DNA from 3 places in the Rhodococcus sp. NPDC004095 genome. Region 2 is predicted to be linked to each of the others. Evidence: riboswitches for the same ligand, from Rfam matches in the RefSeq annotation. Region 2 holds a riboswitch; each other region holds the start of a gene.

Region 1 (6,056 bases), on a different contig from region 2:
GATCGTCGAGGCCGACGAGGGTGCCAGCCTCGCCCAGTACTACCAGGCGCCGCGGCACACCATTCAGGTCGACTTCGCTCGCTACGTTCGTGACCTGACGAAGGAGATCGACGCCGGCCGGAAGCGGGTCAGAGCTTCCGCAGTCGTAGCCGGTTGATGGAGTGGTCGGCGTCCTTGCGCAGCACCAGGGTTGCGCGGGGGCGGGTCGGCAGGATGTTCTCCACCAGGTTCGGCCGGTTGATCGAGTTCCAGATGTCCTCGGCAGCGATCGTCGCGTGTGCGTCGGACAGGTTCGAGTAGTGGTGGAAGTGGGCGTTCGGGTCCGCGAACGCCGTCTTGCGCAGCGCCAGGAATCGTTTGATGTACCAGCGCTCGATGTCCTCCACCTTCGCGTCGACGTAGATCGAGAAGTCGAACAGGTCCGAGACCATCAGCCGGGGCCCGGTCTGCAGGACGTTCAGTCCCTCCAGGATCAGGATGTCGGGCTGGCGGATCAGGTGGTACTGGCCGGGCACCACGTCGTAGGATCGGTGCGAATAGACCGGCGCGGCAACCTCTTCCGCCCCCGACTTGACCTCGGTGACGAAGCGGAGCAACTTGCGTCGGTCATAGCTCTCCGGAAAACCCTTGCGGTGCATGATGCCGCGCCGGGTCAGTTCTGCTGTCGGGTAGAGGAACCCGTCGGTGGTCACCAGGTCCACCCGAGGGTGGTGGTCCCAGCGGGCGAGCAGGGCCTGCAGGACGCGGGCGGTGGTGGACTTGCCGACCGCGACCGACCCGGCCACCCCGATCACGAACGGCACCTGACGGTCCGGGTGCTTCTCGCCGAGGAACGTCGCGGTCGCGGCGAACAGGCGCTGCCGGGCGGCGACCTGCAGGTGGATCAGCCGGGACAGCGGCAGGTACACCTCGGCGACCTCGTCGAGGTCGATCTGCTCGCCGAGGCCGCGCATGCCCTGGAGCTCTTCCTCCGTGAGCACGAGCGGTGTCGACTTGCGCAGTGTCCGCCACTGCTTTCGGTCGAATTCGACGTACGGGCTGCTTTCGCTCACCCTCGCCATGCGCGCGTCCCGGCCTCGATCTGCATAGGGGAATTGTGCGCGTCCCCACACCGGAGCGCCGCGCCGGGTCCGGACACTAGGGTTCACAGGTATGGACGCCGCCACCTTCGTACGCGAGTATCTGCTGCTCGGACTCGGTTTCGATCGCATCGAGGAGGGGTTCGTCGACGCCTTCACCGGTGACCCGGCGTTGCGGCGTCAGGTGGACAACGCGCCGCCTCCCGAGCCCCGCGAACTGGCCCGCCGCGCCGCGCACCTGCGGGGTGAACTGCCGAACGTAGACCTGCCAGCCGATCGCGCGGAGTTCCTCGACGTCCATCTGCGCGCACTCGAATGCTCGGCCCGCACGTTCGCGGGGGAGAAGATCGGCTTCGTCGACGAGGTTCACGCCTACTTCGACGTGCGGATCGAACCGGGGTCGGTCGAGGACTACCGGGACGCGCACCGGGCGATGGACGAGGTGCTCGCCGGTGACGGGAACCAGCCGCTGGCCCAGCGACTTCAGGCGCACCGTGCGGCCGACGAGATCCCACCGGAACGGCTCGCCGACTGTGTCGAGGCGTTCTCGTCCGCACTGCGCGACCTGGTGCGGGCCCGCTACCCGCTCCCGGAGACCGAACGCGTCGAGTACGAGGTGGTCGGCGACAAGCCCTGGTCGGGCTTCAACTACTACCTCGGCAACTACCGGTCCAAGGTCGCGATCAACTCGGACCTCAAGCAGCACATGGCGAATCTGCCGCATCTGATCGCGCACGAGGCATACCCGGGACACCACACCGAGCACTGCCGCAAGGAAGCAGGCCTGGTCGACGCCGGCCAGATCGAACACACCATCTTCCTGGTCAACACCCCACAGTGCCTGATGGCGGAGGGGCTCGCGGACCTCGCGCTCGGTGCGATCGTCGGGCGCGGGAGCGGAGCCGGCGGGGTGACCCAGGGGCAGGGATGGGGGAAGTGGGCGCAGGAGATCTACGCCGACCTCGGGCTGCGGTTCGACGGCGAGCGTGCGGAGGCGCTGTCGAACGCGTCCTCGAAGCTGCTCGGGGTGCGGCAGGACGCGGCGCTGCTGCTGCACGATCGGGGTCGTTCGCACGACGACGTCGCGCAGTTCCTGCAGACGTGGAACCTCACCACCCCGGAACGGGCCCGGCAGTCCCTGCGGTTCCTGTCGTCGCCGTTGTGGCGGGCCTACACCTCCACCTATGTGGAGGGGTATCGCCTGCTCGGATCGTGGCTCGACCGCGGCGGGAACGCCGAGGAGCGCTCCGAACGGTTCCGGCGGCTGCTCGACGAGCCGCTCATCCCGTCCGGTTTGCGCTGACCGGGGTTCGGTCGCATACACTGGGGCCGCTTCACGAGTGCCGTCGCCAAGCCCCGACTGGACGGCCGCCAACCCCACGCTCGCGGGTGGCTCGGGTGACGAAGTGGCCGACACCGACCGGTGCCGGCACGAGCGCCCCCGGGATTCCGGGAGGCCCGAGGAACTCGGGAGTTTCACATGCCCCATCCGTCCAACGACGTTCCGGCCGTCGACCACCGCTGCACCAGCTACGGGCCCGGTCACCAGGTGCACTTCATCCACGCCCGCAAGAGCTGGGAGGACGAGCGGTCGATCGACGTCCTCGCCGTGGTGCAGTCCGACGGTCTGATCCGACTGGAATGGCCCGACGAAGTGGTGGTTCGCTGGCACCACGACGCGCGTCGACTCGCGGCCGCGCTGCGGCGCACCGGCGGCTTCGCCCGCTGGAAGTTGGGGTGGCACGCGCTGGCGGTGCCGTCCGGCCCCGGAGGGAACCTCCTGTTCAACCTCGCCGCTCCGCAGCAGGCCGCCGTCTGTGGAGCGTCGCGGGTGGCGCCCTCAGCCGCGCGGTGACCAGCCCTCGGGGCCGGGGCCGAGGACGGCGAAGGATCCGACGTGCCCGCGGGAGAGTTTGACGCGGCGGGCCAGCAGCCACGCGTCGCCGCGCCGGATCCAGGTGTCGTGGTAGTCGCCGAGGGTCTGGAAGGTCACGCCCGCGCGCTCACCGGTTCCGAGGTGCAGATCCGAGACGTACGCGCGGCTGGTCGCGGTGTCCCCGTCGACGTCGACGACGACATTGCCGAGCAGGTGCTGCGTCGGCCCGCAGGCGTCCAGGAACGACCGGATGCTTGAGACCATCTCGACGCGACCATCCAGCTCGCCGGTGCCCAGGTTCGCGGTCGCGTCCGGGAGGACCAGGTGGTCGAGGGCCTCCCAGGCGCGGTCGTCCATCGCACGGGCGATCAAGGTCAGGGCGCGGGTGATCGCGCGTTCGGCGAGCAGATCGTCGAGGGTCATCCGTGTGCTCCCGAGGTTGGTGGCGGGTGGGATCGCCGTGGACGTTAACCGCGGCCGTGCCGGTGCCGGCGGCCCGTCCCGGCGATCGGGACGGTGCCGCGGGTCTCGTTCCCGGGAACCCGTGGTTGGGGGTCACTGACCTGGCCCTACAATGAGACCTGCCCCTGCCCGGCCTTTCGCTTGGAGATCCCTCGATGACCGCTGTGCCCAGCACCGACGTGAACAACGCTTCGCTCGCCGAACTCGACCCCGAGGTCGCCGCGGCAATGAACGGTGAGCTGGCCCGTCAGCGCGACACCCTGGAAATGATCGCCTCGGAGAACTTCGTTCCCCGCGCGGTGCTGCAGGCCCAGGGCAGCGTGCTGACCAACAAGTACGCCGAGGGCTACCCCGGCCGCCGCTACTACGGCGGCTGCGAGCACGTCGACGTCGTCGAGAACCTCGCGCGTGAGCGCGCCAAGGCCGTCTTCGGTGCGGAGTTCGCGAACGTGCAGCCGCATGCCGGCGCGCAGGCCAACGCCGCGGTGCTGATGGCGCTGATGAACCCGGGCGAGAAGCTGCTCGGCATGGACCTCGCGCACGGCGGTCACCTCACGCACGGCATGAAGCTCAACTTCTCCGGCAAGCTGTACCAGGTCGCGTCGTACGGCGTCCGCGAGGACACCCACGTCGTCGACATGGACAAGGTCCGCGAGATCGCCCTCGCCGAGCGTCCCCAGGTCCTGATCGCAGGCTGGTCCGCCTACCCGCGGCACCTCGACTTCGCGGCGTTCCGGTCGATCGCGGACGAGATCGACGCCAAGCTGTGGGTCGACATGGCGCACTTCGCCGGCCTCGTCGCCGCCGGTCTGCACCCGTCGCCGGTGCCGCACGCCGACGTCGTCTCCACCACCGTCCACAAGACCCTCGGCGGTCCGCGCTCGGGCATGATCCTCGCCAAGCAGGAGTGGGCCAAGAAGCTGAACTCCGCGGTGTTCCCCGGCCAGCAGGGCGGGCCGCTGATGCACGCGATCGCCGCGAAGGCCGTCGCGATGAAGATCGCAGGCACCGAGGAGTTCAAGAACCGGCAGGAGCGCACCCTCGCCGGCGCGAAGATCCTCGCCGAGCGTCTCGGTGGTTCCGACGTCGCCGGTAACGGCATCTCCGTCCTCACCGGCGGCACCGACGTGCACCTGGTGCTGGTGGACCTGCGCAACTCCGAGCTCGACGGCCAGCAGGGCGAGGACCTGCTCCACGAGATCGGCATCACCGTCAACCGCAACGCCGTGCCGTTCGACCCGCGCCCGCCGATGAACCCGTCGGGCCTGCGAATCGGCACCCCGGCGCTGGCCACCCGTGGCTTCGGCGATGCCGAGTTCGCCGAGGTCGCCGACATCATCGCCACCGCCCTCGCGAACGGTCAGGACTCCGACATCACCGCCCTGCGCGCGCGGGTGTCCAAGCTGGCCCTCGACTTCCCGCTCTACGACGGGCTCGAGGACTGGGGCATGCTCTCCAAGAACGTCTAGTTGTCACCGCCGAAACGGCCCGCACCCCTCGGGGTGTGGGCCGTTTCGGCGTTCCGTGGGGATGCGTCGAGTTCCGGAGCCGTCGCCGGACGGGCCCGGTGATCCGGGGGCCCGCTTAACCCAACGTTCACCGTGTTGCTGCCGCACGGGCGTGTGAGTTGGACGTAGCGTTCCGTTCAACGGGTGACAGGGGAAGTTGCCCGTCCGGGAGGTTCGAGTCGTGACTGACTTCGTTCAGGGCGAGGGGACCGGCGCCCGGTCCCCGTGGGTCGCAGACCCACCCGGACCGACCGGCCCAGCGAACCGCCGCCTGCGCGGGCGCCGTGCAGGTGTAGGAGCCACCGTGACCGCAAACCGCTCCGTCCGCACCTACGTCCTCGACACCTCGGTCCTGCTCTCCGATCCGTGGGCCGTCACCCGGTTCGCCGAGCACGACGTGATCATGCCGCTGGTCGTGATCAGTGAACTGGAGGGCAAGCGCCACCACCACGAGCTGGGATGGTTTGCGCGCGAGGCGCTTCGGATGCTCGACGATCTCAGACTCGAGCACGGTCGGCTGGACCAACCGGTGCCGATCGGCACCGACGGCGGCACCCTGCAGGTCGAACTGAATCACACCGACCCGAGCGTGCTGCCGGTCGGCTTCCGCACCGACTCGAACGACTCCCGGATCCTGGCCTGCGCACTGAACCTGGCCGCCGAGGGGCGCGACGTGGTGCTGGTCAGCAAGGACATCCCGTTGCGCGTCAAGGCCGGTGCCGTAGGGCTGCCGGCAGACGAGTACCACGCACAGGACGTGGTGCCCTCCGGGTGGACCGGGATGGCCGAACTCGACGTCGCCTCCGAGCGCATCGACGAGCTGTTCGCGGAAGGGGTTGTCGACCTCGACGAGGCGCGGGAGTTTCCGTGCCACACAGGGATCCGTCTCCTCGGTGGCCGATCGAGCGCTCTGGGCCGGGTCACCCCGGACAAGCGGGTGCAGCTGGTGCGGGGGGAGCGGGAGGCGTTCGGCCTGCACGGGCGCTCCGCCGAACAGCGGATCGCGCTGGACCTGCTGCTCGACGAGAGCGTCGGAATCGTCTCACTCGGCGGCAAGGCGGGCACCGGCAAGTCGGCGCTCGCCCTGACCGCCGGCCTGGAAGCGGTGCTCGAACGCCGCACGCACCGCAA
Region 2 (6,056 bases):
GGGCCTGCTCCTGTCTCATCTGCTCGCCGAGCAGGGTGTCGATTCCGTCGTGATCGAGACCCGCTCCCAGGACTACGTGCTCTCCCGCATCCGCGCGGGCATCCTCGAGCACTCGACCGTCGAACTGCTCGACTCCGTCGGGCTCGGCGAGCGGCTGCGCCGCGAGGGCCAGGAGCATCGCGGCATCTATCTGCAGACGCCCGGCGAACGGCACCACGTCGACTTCGTCGAACTGTGTGGGCGCAGTGTCTGGGTATACGGGCAGACCGAGGTCACCAAGGACCTCGTCGCGGCCCGCGAGGGCGCCGGCCAGCCGTTCTTCTACGAGGTCACCGACACCGCACTGCACGACATCGACAGCGACTCGCCCTACGTGACGTTCGTGGACGCGAAAGGTGTGGAGCGCCGTGTCGACGCGGCCGTGATCGCCGGGTGCGACGGCTCGTTCGGACCGAGCCGGGCGGCAATTCCGGACAGCGTCCGCCGGACCTGGGAACGCACCTACCCGTACTCGTGGCTCGGCGTGCTCGCCGACGTGCCGCCGTCCACCGACGAACTGATCTACGCCTGGCACCCTGACGGCTTCGCGATGCACTCGATGCGCTCGGACACCGTCAGCCGCCTCTACCTCCAGGTTCCCAACGGCACCGATCTCGCCGAGTGGTCGGACGACCGGATCTGGGAGGCGTTGAGCCGGCGTCTCGGCGATGGAATCGACGGCTGGACACTGAAATCCGGACCGATCACCGAGAAGAGCGTGCTGCCGATGCGCAGCTATGTGCAGACCCCGATGCGGCACGGGCGGCTCTTCCTGGCCGGCGACGCCGCGCACATCGTCCCGCCCACCGGGGCGAAGGGACTGAATCTCGCAGCCTCCGACGTGGCCTTGCTGGCACCCGCGCTGATTGCGTTGCTGCGCAAGGACGACGAGACCCTCGCCGACGGCTACAGCGAGAGCGCACTGCGTCGCGTCTGGCGCTGCACCCACTTCTCCTGGTGGATGACGACCATGCTGCATCAGAGCGGCGATCCGTTCGACGCGCAGTTGCAGCGTTCGCAACTGCAGTGGATCGCCGGCAGCGCGGCCGGCTCCACCGGACTCGCCGAGAACTACGCCGGACTCCCGATCGGTATGTGAGGAGTCTCCGTGCCCGTGAGTCCGTCCGGCCCGTCAGGGGGACGGAAGGACTCACGGGTGCAGCGCGCTTCCGGCCAGCCACTGGTCCCACGGCACGCTCCAGTCGCCGTTCTGCCACACCTCGAGCGGGGCGCCGCCGGTGTTGCGGATCTCGACGACGTCGCCGGGCTGCGAGAAGTTGAAGAACCACTGGGCGTTCGTCGGGTTCAGGTTCAGGCAGCCGTGCGAGGTGTTGGTGTTGCCCTGCGCCCACACGCTCGACGCCAGCTCGTGCAGGTAGATGCCGTCGGTGCTGATCCGGGTGGCCCAGTTGATCGACTCCTTGTAGCCGAGGCGCGAGTTGATCGGCAGCCCATAGGTCGACGAGTCCATGATCACCGGGTTCGCCTTGTCCATCACCGTGTAGGTGCCGGGCTGCGTCCAGAACGAGAGCGTCGTGTTGCCGATCGTCTCGGTGCCGCCCATGCCCATCGACGTCGGCATCTCGCGGACCACCTGGCCGTTCTCGTAGACGGTCACCATCTTGGTGTCGTCGTCGGCGATCGAGACGTGCGAGTCGCCGATCCGGAACGAGACCTTCTCGTCCTGCTCGCCGTAGAGGCCCTTCCCGAGCTGGGTGCCGTAGATCTTCGCGTCCACCGACACGGTGGTGCCGGGTGCGTAGTACTCCTGCGGACGCCAGTGCGCGTTCTGGTCGTCGAGCCAGTACCAGGATCCCTGCACCGGGGGAGTGGTGGTGACCGTCATCGCCTTCTCCGCGGCGGCCCGGTCGCCGATCTCCTCGTCGAAGTGCGCCACCACAACGAGGCCGACGCCGTACGTGCCGCCGTCCGTGATCGACTGTCCGCCGGTGGTGTTCAGGTACAGCCGGGTCTGGTTGTTCGGCGCGACGGTGGTGAAGGTCGTGTCCTTGGTGGTCGCGACGCCGCGGGAGTCGGTCGCTGCCACGGCCAGGTCGTAGGTCTTCCCGTATCCGAGTGGTTCGGCGGGCTTCCAGGACGTCTTGTCCGGTGTGGTGATGCCGTCGATGACCTTGCCGTCCGGGTTGGTCAGCTTCACCGACGTCAGCGTGCCCTGGGTGACGTCGACGCGGATCGGGCTCAGCGGGTTCACGGGAGTGTCGGTGTCGCCCGGGGTGAAGGTGATCGACGCCTCGGACTCCTGGGTCGCGGACGCCGCGGCGCCGGAGGACCCGGTGTCGCCGCCGTCCGAGCATCCGCCGAACAACAGCGCCGCGGCCACCACGGCCGCGAGTGCGGTGGACTTGCGACGAAAACGCGACACTTCATGCCCTCCAGGATTCGAGCGGACACGATGCACCGCACGTTCGACTTGCCAGTTCAGGATATCGGCGCACGGGGCTCAGGCGTTTCCGGCGGCCGATGCCAGGGTGCCGACGCCGAGCACAGCGAGAATGCCTGCGCTCACGCTCTCGAGCCGCGCTGTGATCCGCGGGCTACGCAGCAGAGCGACCAGTCGGGACGCGGCGACCGCGAACCCGCTCATCACGACCAGTGCGACCGCGGCCTCCACCGCACCGAGCGTCATCGCCGATCCGAGCGTGACCCGACCGAGGAACTGCGGCACGACGGCCAGGTAGAACAAGCCGACCTTGGGGTTCAGCGCGCACGAGAGCACCCCCGCCCCGAACGCCGAAACCGGGCGGGTGGCCGCGGCGACCGGGGCGGGTGCGTCCGCGACCGTCGCCGCACGACGGCGCTGCAGCGCCCGCAGTCCGAGGTAGAGCAGATACAGGCCGCCGGCGATCTTGAGGACCCGGTATGCGCTCGCCGACTGTTCGAGCAGCGTCGCCAACCCGAGTGCGACGACCGCGGCCCACAGGAGACCACCCAGGCTGACGCCGAGCGCGGCGGCGAGACCCGAACGGGTGCCCCCGATGCTGTAGCGCAGCACGAGGAACGAGTCGGGTCCGGGCATGATCGCCAGCAGCAGGCAGACACCCGCGAAACTGATCAGGGTTGCGGTGGTCACCGAACCAGGAAACCGCAGTTCCGGTGTGGTTTTCAAACCAATTTCCGGGTGCAGGTCCGGTGCCGGTCGGGAGTGCACGCCGCGCACCGGGATTCGGCATCCGAGCGCAGCGTGAGGTGATGGAAGTCACAGCGAACTCGGTGTGGCCGGGTTGACAGCGCGGCCGAACGGCTGCCATTCTCGGCTCAGGTCATGAGTGCCAGCGCGTAGCCCCGGCTTGCTGGCCGGCAACCCTCCACCGCGGTGGGGTGCCCCGGGTGACGACCAGGCCGTGAATCCAATACCGGACACGGCAAGCGCGGACTCGATGCATCAACCCTCACCGCACGAGTCCCTTGACGTAAGGGATGACGCCATGACTGCTGTACTCGACACCACCCTCTGTGCCGACGCCGTTCGCAACGAAAACTGTGATGGCACTGCGCCTTTCGCGCCGGTCTGTGGCAGTGACCTGATCGCGCCGCTCGCCGACGGCACTTCGATCGCGTACGCCAACTTCGACTACGCCGCCAGTGCCCCCGCGCTGTCCGCCGTCGCCGAGCGGGTGCAGTCGCTGCTGCCGTTCTACGCCAGCGTGCACCGCGGGGCCGGCTACGCCTCCCAGGTCTGCACCGAGCGGTACGAGGGCGCCCGTGACGTGGTCGCCGACTTCGTCGGGGCCCGCACCGACGACGTCGTGGTGTTCACCCGCAACACCACCGACGCACTGAACCTGCTCGCCTCCTGCGTGCCCGGCGAGACCGTCGTCCTCGACATCGAGCACCACGCAAACCTGTTGTCCTGGAACCGGAACGGTGCCCGCGTCGTCCGTTCCGCGGACACCGTCGAGGAAACCGTCCAGCGCATCGTCGCCGAACTGTGCACCCGCCCGGCGGCACTGCTCGCCGTCACCGGCGCCTCCAACGTGACCGGCGAGGTGCTGCCGATCGCCCGCCTCGCGCGGATCGCCCACGAGTGCGGCGCCCGGATCCTGGTCGACGCCGCCCAGTTGCTGCCGCACCGCCGCGTCGACATCGCCGAGCTCGGCGTCGACTACCTGGCCTTCTCCGGGCACAAGCTGTACGCGCCGTTCGGCGCCGGCGCCCTCGTCGGCCGCGCCGACTGGCTGGACGCCGCCGAGCCCTACCTTGCCGGCGGCGGCGCCACCAAGAACGTCGAGATCGACGCCGTGCAGTGGGCCGCCGCTCCGCAGCGGCACGAGGCGGGCACCCCGAACGTGCTCGGCGCCGTCGCGATCGCCGCGGCATGCGAGACACTCGCCGGGTTCGACGCCGACGCCGTCGAGCTGCACGAGCGCGTGCTGTGCGACCGACTCACGGCCGGACTCGAATCGATCGACGGTGTCCGGGTGCTGCGGATCTGGCCGGACTCGCCGGACGCCGTCGGCATCGTCACCTTCACCGTCGCCGGCGCCGAGCCGCGCGCGGTCGCGACCCACCTGTCGGACCTGCACGGCATCGGAGTGCGGGACGGCAAGTTCTGCGCCCACCCGTTGCTGTCGCGCCTCGGGTACGCCGAGGGGGCGGTTCGGGCCAGCCTCGGACTCGGCAGCAGCAGCGCGGACGTCGATCGCCTGATCGCCGCAGTCGGCGAGTTCGCCGCGCTGCGCGCGACGAACGGTGTTCCTGCACGGTAACATCGGCGTCATGACTACGGACGCGGTGGACCTGATCGGTGGCCAGTGGTGCCGCCGGCACGTCGACCTGTGCCGTACCGCCTCGGGTATGTGTCCGGTCTGAGCTCGGCCTCGCCGGACCCGTCACTCCACCACCTTCCCGAGGACAGTCATGTCTGCATCGTTTTCGTCCCGTCCTGTCCGGCCGCTGCATGTGGCCGTCGAACTCTCCGGCGCCGGCCACCACCCCGCGTCGGCTGCCCACACCGATTTCCGAATCCCTTTGGGGCTCAGTGACTACTGGGTTCAGCTCACCTCCTCCACCCTCGATCTCGTCGGGGATCCGGGCTCCGTGATCCGGGTGCGAGCCCGCGACCTCGGGGAGGCGCAGCGGCGCCGCGAGACCGCCCGCATCCGCGCGGCGGCGGACGGCCGCGACCCCGACACGGTCGCGGTCCTGCTCGACGTCGAGGTGCTCCTCGCCGACGATCACCGTGCCGCCCGGCGCGAACTGGCCCGCCTGGATGCCGGCCTGATCGAACCCCATGTGCCGGAGTCCCTCTCGTACATCGGCACCCCGTCCGGCCTGGCCGGTCTGATCGCCGACATCCGCGCCGCCGGAGTGGCGGACGGTGTCACCCTGCTGCCCCTGGTCCTGCCCAGGGTGCTCGACCGCGTCGTCGACGACGTGCTGCCCATGCTGCACGAGGGTGGCGTGACCGAGCCGTCCGCGGTCCTCGGCGAGGTTCTCGGGCAGTTCGGGTTGTCACCCGACCGGCGCGCGCTCGCGTCCTGACCCGCCGCGCGCCGCTCCGGGCGTGACCCCTCACGGCTGAAGGTGGCCTTCAGCCGGTGGAGAACGAAACGGGGTTTGCCTGTCGTCGGCGACGCGTGACCACGTCACCCCAGGACGACATGGATACGCGGGTCCGGATCGAAGCGGTAGCCGGACCCGCGCACCGTCGACACCTGTCCGCCGAAGCGGCCCAGCTTGGTTCGGACCCGCGAGACGTGCACGTCGACGCTGCGCCCGGCGCGGTCACGCTCGCCGAGGGTGCCGCTCAGTTGCAGCATCCGGCGACGCGAGACGACCTCACGCGGCCGCCTGGCCAGGTGCGAGAGTATCTCGAATTCGGTGTGGCTCAGTGAGATCGGCGCCCCGTCGAGTCGCGCTTCCCGAGCGGGCAGATCGATCAGCAGTGGGGCGGTCGCATCGACGCCCGCGCGCACCGCGACGCCCGGCAACAGTTCACGCGCGCTGACGCGCAGTGCATCGGCGAGCGCTGTCAACTGACCGCGGTCGGCGGATCC
Region 3 (6,056 bases), on a different contig from region 2:
CCGACGGCGATCGCCACGTTGATGGTGCCGAAGCCGAGTGCGGTCACCAGGGCGAGCGAGAGCAGCAGTGCCGGAATCGACAGCAGCACGTCGACGATGCGCATCAGCACCGCGTCGACCGCTCCCCCCGCCGCACCGGACAGCAGGCCGACCATCGAGCCGACCACCAGGGCGATCCCGACCGCGAGGAGCGTCGCGGTGAGCGAGAGCCCGGCCCCGTGCACGACCCGCGTGTACACGTCGCGGCCGATGTTGTCGGTGCCGAACCAGTGCGCGACGCTCGGGCCCTGCAGCTTGTCCGCGGGCACGCCCCGCAGCGGGTCGCCGGACGCGAACACCGACGGGAACAGCGCGAACCCGATCGCGAGGAGCAGCACAACCGCGGACAGCGCCACCACCCAGTTGCGGCGGAGCCCGCGGACGGCGGTACGGAGCGCCGCGCTACGACCGGGTGCAGGCACCTCCGCGGATCCACGGCGCGGTACCGCGCCGGCGGCCGCGACCCCGACCGGTTCCCGGATCAACGTGTCAGACATGGGCCTTCACCTCCACGGTCTCGTCCTGCGATGTGGCATTCGGGTTCGTGGCGTTCGGGGACGTGGCGTTCGGGGCGGCGCCGACGGCGGCCGCACCTCGCCTGCCTGCCGCTCGGCGGCCGCCGTCGACGATCCGCGGATCGATCAGCGGATACAGCAGATCGACGGCGAGATTGACGAGCACGAACACCAGCGAACTGAACACGACGACGCCCTGCACCACCGGAATGTCCTGGGCCATCACCGACGTCTGGGTCAGCCGGCCGAGCCCGGCGCGGGAGAAGACCGTCTCCACGACCACTGACCCCGCGAGCAGCGTCCCGACCAGCACGCCGGCGATGGTGAAGGCCGGGATGCTCGACAGCCGCAACGCATGCCGGGTCTGGATCTGCCGGCGGGACGCTCCCTTCGCCCGTGCTGCCTCGATGAACGGCTGCCGCCAGGTGGTCTGCAGGCTGGCCGCGAGCACCTGCGCGATGACCGCACCCGTCGGCAGCGCCAGGGTGATCGCGGGCAGCACCAGGTGGGAGAGGCCACCGTCGCCGAACGCGGGGAACAGCTTGAGGCGGAACGAGAACACCTGCAGCAGAATCAATCCGACCCAGAATGTGGGGACCGCGACACCGAGCGGCGGCAGCGAGAACAGCACGCTGCGCAACCGGGTCGATCGCGTGTAGGTGGCGAGGAACGCGACCGTCGTGCCGAACACGACGGCGAGCACCAGAGCGGTGAACGCCAGTGCCAGAGTGTTGGGCACGGCCGAGGCGATCGCATCGGTCACCGACTGTCCGGTGGAGATGGACGTACCGAAGTCACCCCGGACCGCACCCGAGAGCGCGTTCCAGTACTGCACCCACACCGGCTGGTCCAACCCGTATCGGGCCTGCAGCTGCGCGACCGCATCGCCATCGATCGAGGCACCACTCGCTGCGGCGGAGTCCACCGCCATGCTCACCGGGTCGGACGGCAACAGGTACAGCACGACGAACGACACGGTGAAGGCCGCCCACAGCACGCCGATCGCCTGCAGCACACGGGATCCGAGATATCGAGTCATCGGCTACTCGCTGAGCCAGGTGTCGAAGAACTGCAGGCGTGCGGATGCCTCGAACTTGAGGTCCTGCACGGTGGCACCGGCACCGATGGCCTGGGACAGCTCGACGGTGGGAAGCCACAATCCGTTGTCGAGGACCAACTGCTGCGCCCTCTCGATCAGCTCTCCCCGCTGCGCCGGCTCGGTGGTCCGCAGCTGGGCGGCCAGCACCTCGTCGAGCTCCGGGATCGGGCCGCGGGCGTTGAGGTTTCGGCCGTCGATCCCGAAGGCGGTGCGCAGGATGTCACCGTCCGCCCGGGTGCTGTTGTAGTAGGTGGAGTCGTAGTCCTTGCTCGTCTGCCGGGCCGTCTGCTCCGCGGTCGAGACGAGCTCGAGCCGCAGGTCGATGCCCACGGCCCGCAGCTGCTGCTGGACGAGCTCGAGGATGGCCTGGTTGCCGGCGAACACGGAGCTGAAGGTGACCGAGAAGCTCAGCGGGGTGCCGTCCTTGGCGCGGATACCGTCCGGGCCGGGCTTCCAGCCGGCCTCGTCCAGGATCTTCTTCGCGGCATCCGGGTCGTAGGTGACGTCGGAGAGTGCGACGTAGTCGGGAGTGCGGGAGGCGAGCGAGCTGGTGGCCGGCCGGAAGTCCGGGCCGAGCACCGTGTCCACGAGCTCCTGCCGGTTAATCGCGGGCACGATCGCGGCGCGGACGGCCGGGTCGGTGAGCACGCCACGGGTCACGTTCGGCTGGAAGCCGAAGGGGATGCCGGGGTTCGGTGCGGTGAGGATGCGGCCGCCTGCGCCCTCGATCTGCGGCGCGTCCTGCGGAAGCGCATCCGAGACGGCATCGAGCTGGCCGGACGCCAGCGATCCACTGCGCACGCCGGATTCGGGCACGATGGTGAACTCGATCTTGTCGAGATAGGCCTCGTCGTCGTGCGCGAACACGTCCGAACCCCAGGCGTAGCCGGCGCGCTTGGCGAGGGTTGCCGACTTGTCCTGGACGTAGCTCTCGTAGACGAACGGGCCGGTACCGGACAGGTTGCCCGCGCACCGCTGCTCCGCGGTCTTCGCGACGTCGGTATCGGACAGGAAGCCGAGCTGCACCGTGGAAGTGGCCTGCAGGAACTGCGAATTCGGCGACGAGAAGCCGACCTGCACGGTGCGTGGGTCCACCACGGTGGCGCCGGTGTAGCCCGACAGGTAGCTGGCAGCCAGAGGCGCCTTCGCCCCGGTCAGTGCGTTCAGGATCGAGTCGAAGTTCTTCTTGACCGACTCCGCGGTGAACGCGGAGCCGTCGCTGAAGGTCACCCCGTCGCGCAGGTGAAACGTGAACGAGGTCGCGTCGGCATTGACGTCCCAGCTCTCCGCGAGCCACGGCTTCGGTTCTCCGGTCTCGGGGTCCTGGTCGGTGAGCGAATCGACCACCTGCCGGGCCACGTAGATCGTTTGGTTGGAACCGGATTGGGCCGGGTCCGCGCAGGTCGGGGCGCCCGAAAGCCCGTACCGCAGGGTGCCGCCCGCATGTGGGGTACCGGCATCGGTCCCGCCGGCCGCGTCGGCGGACCCGCACGCGGTCAGGCCCGCGGTCAGCGCCGCGGATGCGGCCAACGCGAGCGCGGCTCGACGCCGGGGAAGGGCAGAAGTTGACGACAAGAACACCGAGGGCTCCATTTTCTCTACACGCACAGATCGCTGCACGGCGCCGGGGCACCGCGTGTGCGGTGCCCCGGCACCGAAACGGGGGCTGATCCGATCAGGACTTCAGGGCGAACGAGGCTGTGGACGAACAGGTTCCGGAAGCGACACGGCACAGGTCGATGTGCAGCCGCGCCCATGCGGTCACGAATCCGGTCACGCCGACTCCTCCATCGTTCCCGGCAGTAGCACCCTCACCTGCGGACAGGGGGTTGCTGCGACGTCGTCGAGCCGGGTCTCTCGGTCGCTCTGGATGGTCGGTGCCGATGTTAATGATCCACCTGTCCCTGACAAAGCCTTAACGTCAGCGCGATCGAAACACTTCTCCGAGATGCCATGTCGATACGCTGGAGTCGGTTGATCGCCCGAGGGTGTGCGCCTCGCGCGCATCTGCGCGACGTCACCTTCGGAAATCGCATCCGGCTGTCACCGATGTCTCGGTACATGGCCGTCGCCGGTGTTCCCGGCGACTGGGCCTGAACCCCACGCTCGACCCGCGAAACGAAACGAGCAGGCCGAGCAGATCCACGAATCTGGTCAATCTGTCGGACACCCGAAGTAGAATTCGAACATGAGTTCGACAATCGGGGGCGGGGGAGTTGGCCAGGTGGAACACCACCTGGCCGCCCTCGATGCCGCCGTCGACGGCCTGCTCGGGGTGGGACTGGTCGGACTGTCGGACGGTGACGTTGTAGAAGTGATGCAGCGGTTCGAGACGTCGCTGAGGAAGGCCTCCTCGGTCGGGAACCGGCTCGTCGTCGAGGCCGGCGAACGCTCACTTCCGGGAACCCTGGCCTGCCGATCGGTCAACGACTTTCTGGTCCAGACGCTGCGGATCTCGGGTGGGGACGCGGCGGCACGAGTCAAACGGGCCCGCAAGACCGGGATCTGGCACACCGTCGCCGGACAGCCGATGACACCCACCTTGCCGGAAACCTCCGCCGCACTGACCGACGGCGCGATCGGTGTCGATCATGTCCGGGTGATCGCGCAGGTGATGCGCAAGGTTCCGCACGGAACCGACGTCGACAAGATCGAGGTCGCCGAACGGATCCTCGCCGACACCGCCCGCTCCACCACTCCCGAAGACGTGACGAAGATCGGCGTCCATCTGCTCGCGCACCTGGCGGCCGACGGCGACGTTCCCGACGAGAAGGATCGCAAACGACGCCGCGGGCTGCGGATCGGGAAGCAGGGCCCCGATCTCATGACGCCGGTCTCCGGACTGCTCGATCCGGAGTTGCGGGCGTTGTTGGAGCCGGTGCTGGCGAAACTCGCACGACCCGGCATGAACAACCCCGACGATCCCGAGTCGCCCAGGGGCGAAGTGGACTCGCCGGATCTCGATCGCACCGCACTCGCGAAAGCCGCTGCACGCGACACCCGTACCACGGTGCAACGCAACCACGACGCACTGAAAGTCGCACTACGACAACTACTGTCATCGGGTGTGCTGGGTGCTCATCGCGGATTGCCGGTGACCGCGATCATCACCATGACCTTGCGGCAACTCGAAGAAGCGACCGGGATCGTGACCACCGCCTCCGGTGGCATCGTCCCGATCGCCGACGCCCTCCGTATGGCAGAGAACGCACACCCGGTGCTCGTGTTGTTCGACCATCGAGGCCGGCCGCTGCACCTGGGGCGGTCGAAGCGACTCGCATCCGGCGACCAGCGGTTGGCATTGATCGCAGCGTCCGGTGGCTGCACCCGCCCCGGCTGCGACGCACCCGCCTCGATGACCGCCGTCCATCACATCCGTGAGTGGAAGGACGACGGGCGCACCGACATCACCAACGAGGACCTCGCCTGCGATGCCTGCCACGCCCTCGTCCACGACGGACCGGGCGGCTGGAAGACCCGCACCGCACCCGACGGCACCGAGCACGCCGGGCGTACCGAGTGGATCGCACCGAGACACATCGACCCGGAACAAAGACCGAGGGTCAATCACAGACACCACCTCGACGAGATCATCGCCGAGTCCGTCAAACACGCCCGCGCCCGCCGCGAAGCCGAAGTGCGCGAACATCACCACCGCTGGCACCGCTACGGGATGAGCGGTGTTGACGATGGTGGAGGTGACGACGACGCGCCGTGACCCGAGGTCGCCCACTCCGGGCGGAAGCAACGGTCACCCAGCGGAACCGGCTATCCGACGGTGACGGGGTGCGCCGGAACAGGCAGACCGAGGTTGTCGCGCAGTGTCGTGCCCGTGTACTCGGTACGCAGGACGCCGCGATCCTGCAGGTGCGGCACGACCTGATCGACGAACTCGTCGAGGCCCGTGGGTACCAGGTGCGAACCGATGATGAAGCCGTCGGATCCGTCGCTGCGCACGAAGGTGTCGATCTGCTCGGCGATCTGTGCGGCGGTCCCGACGATCGGGCCGCGCTCGAACTGATCGGCCACGGTCTCGCGCAGTGTCAGCTTCTTCTCCTCCGACACCGCACGGAGTTTCGCCACGGTGTCGAAGCGGTCCTGGTGGATGAACGCGCGGCCCTGGATGATCGGCGGTGCCTCCGGGTCGGGGTCGATGTCGGGGATCGGCCCGTCCGGGTCGCACGCCGACAGGTCTCGGTTCCACAACTGCTCGAGCAGGATCAATGCGGTCTGGCCGGTGACCTGCTGGTCGCGGATCTCCAGGTACTTCTCGCGGGCGTCGGCTTCGCTGTCGCCGATCACGAAGCTCGCCGACGGCAGGATCTTCAGATCGTCCGCGCTGCGGCCGGCGGCGACGGCGCGAGCCTTGACGTCCCGGTAGTACTCGGCCGCCTCCGGCAGGC

What was found. A riboswitch is a leader RNA that binds a small molecule or an ion and turns the genes downstream of it on or off. The one in region 2 is predicted to bind S-adenosylmethionine.
Region 1: it holds a riboswitch for S-adenosylmethionine, as region 2 does, so the genes downstream of both, ACWEPG_RS06700 (hypothetical protein) here and ACWEPG_RS15195 (aminotransferase class V-fold PLP-dependent enzyme) in region 2, are expected to answer to the same signal.
Region 3: it holds a riboswitch for S-adenosylmethionine, as region 2 does, so the genes downstream of both, ACWEPG_RS23805 (putative leader peptide) here and ACWEPG_RS15195 (aminotransferase class V-fold PLP-dependent enzyme) in region 2, are expected to answer to the same signal.

What each region holds. Positions count from the first base shown of each region.
Region 1 covers NZ_JBSGGS010000003.1:126,322-132,377, reverse strand. Annotated here, with positions in the region: gene ACWEPG_RS06715 (flavin-containing monooxygenase) at 1-157, shown strand, start outside; gene coaA (type I pantothenate kinase) at 129-1,061, opposite strand; gene ACWEPG_RS06705 (DUF885 domain-containing protein) at 1,153-2,382, shown strand; SAM riboswitch class IV at 2,412-2,521, shown strand; gene ACWEPG_RS06700 (hypothetical protein) at 2,560-2,934, shown strand; gene ACWEPG_RS06695 (nuclear transport factor 2 family protein) at 2,920-3,378, opposite strand; gene glyA (serine hydroxymethyltransferase) at 3,573-4,886, shown strand; gene ACWEPG_RS06685 (PhoH family protein) at 5,230-6,056, shown strand, end outside.
Region 2 covers NZ_JBSGGS010000007.1:81,109-87,164, forward strand. Annotated here, with positions in the region: gene ACWEPG_RS15180 (4-hydroxybenzoate 3-monooxygenase) at 1-1,138, shown strand, start outside; gene ACWEPG_RS15185 (L,D-transpeptidase) at 1,190-2,422, opposite strand; gene ACWEPG_RS15190 (LysE family translocator) at 2,501-3,130, opposite strand; SAM riboswitch class IV at 3,319-3,435, shown strand; gene ACWEPG_RS15195 (aminotransferase class V-fold PLP-dependent enzyme) at 3,486-4,766, shown strand; gene ACWEPG_RS15200 (putative leader peptide) at 4,777-4,869, shown strand; gene ACWEPG_RS15205 (hypothetical protein) at 4,918-5,541, shown strand; gene ACWEPG_RS15210 (winged helix-turn-helix domain-containing protein) at 5,646-6,056, opposite strand, start outside.
Region 3 covers NZ_JBSGGS010000015.1:9,234-15,289, forward strand. Annotated here, with positions in the region: gene ACWEPG_RS23790 (ABC transporter permease) at 1-536, opposite strand, end outside; gene ACWEPG_RS23795 (ABC transporter permease) at 529-1,593, opposite strand; gene ACWEPG_RS23800 (ABC transporter substrate-binding protein) at 1,597-3,246, opposite strand; gene ACWEPG_RS23805 (putative leader peptide) at 3,329-3,430, opposite strand; SAM riboswitch class I at 3,438-3,530, opposite strand; gene ACWEPG_RS23810 (DUF222 domain-containing protein) at 3,842-5,371, shown strand; gene ACWEPG_RS23815 (NtaA/DmoA family FMN-dependent monooxygenase) at 5,422-6,056, opposite strand, start outside.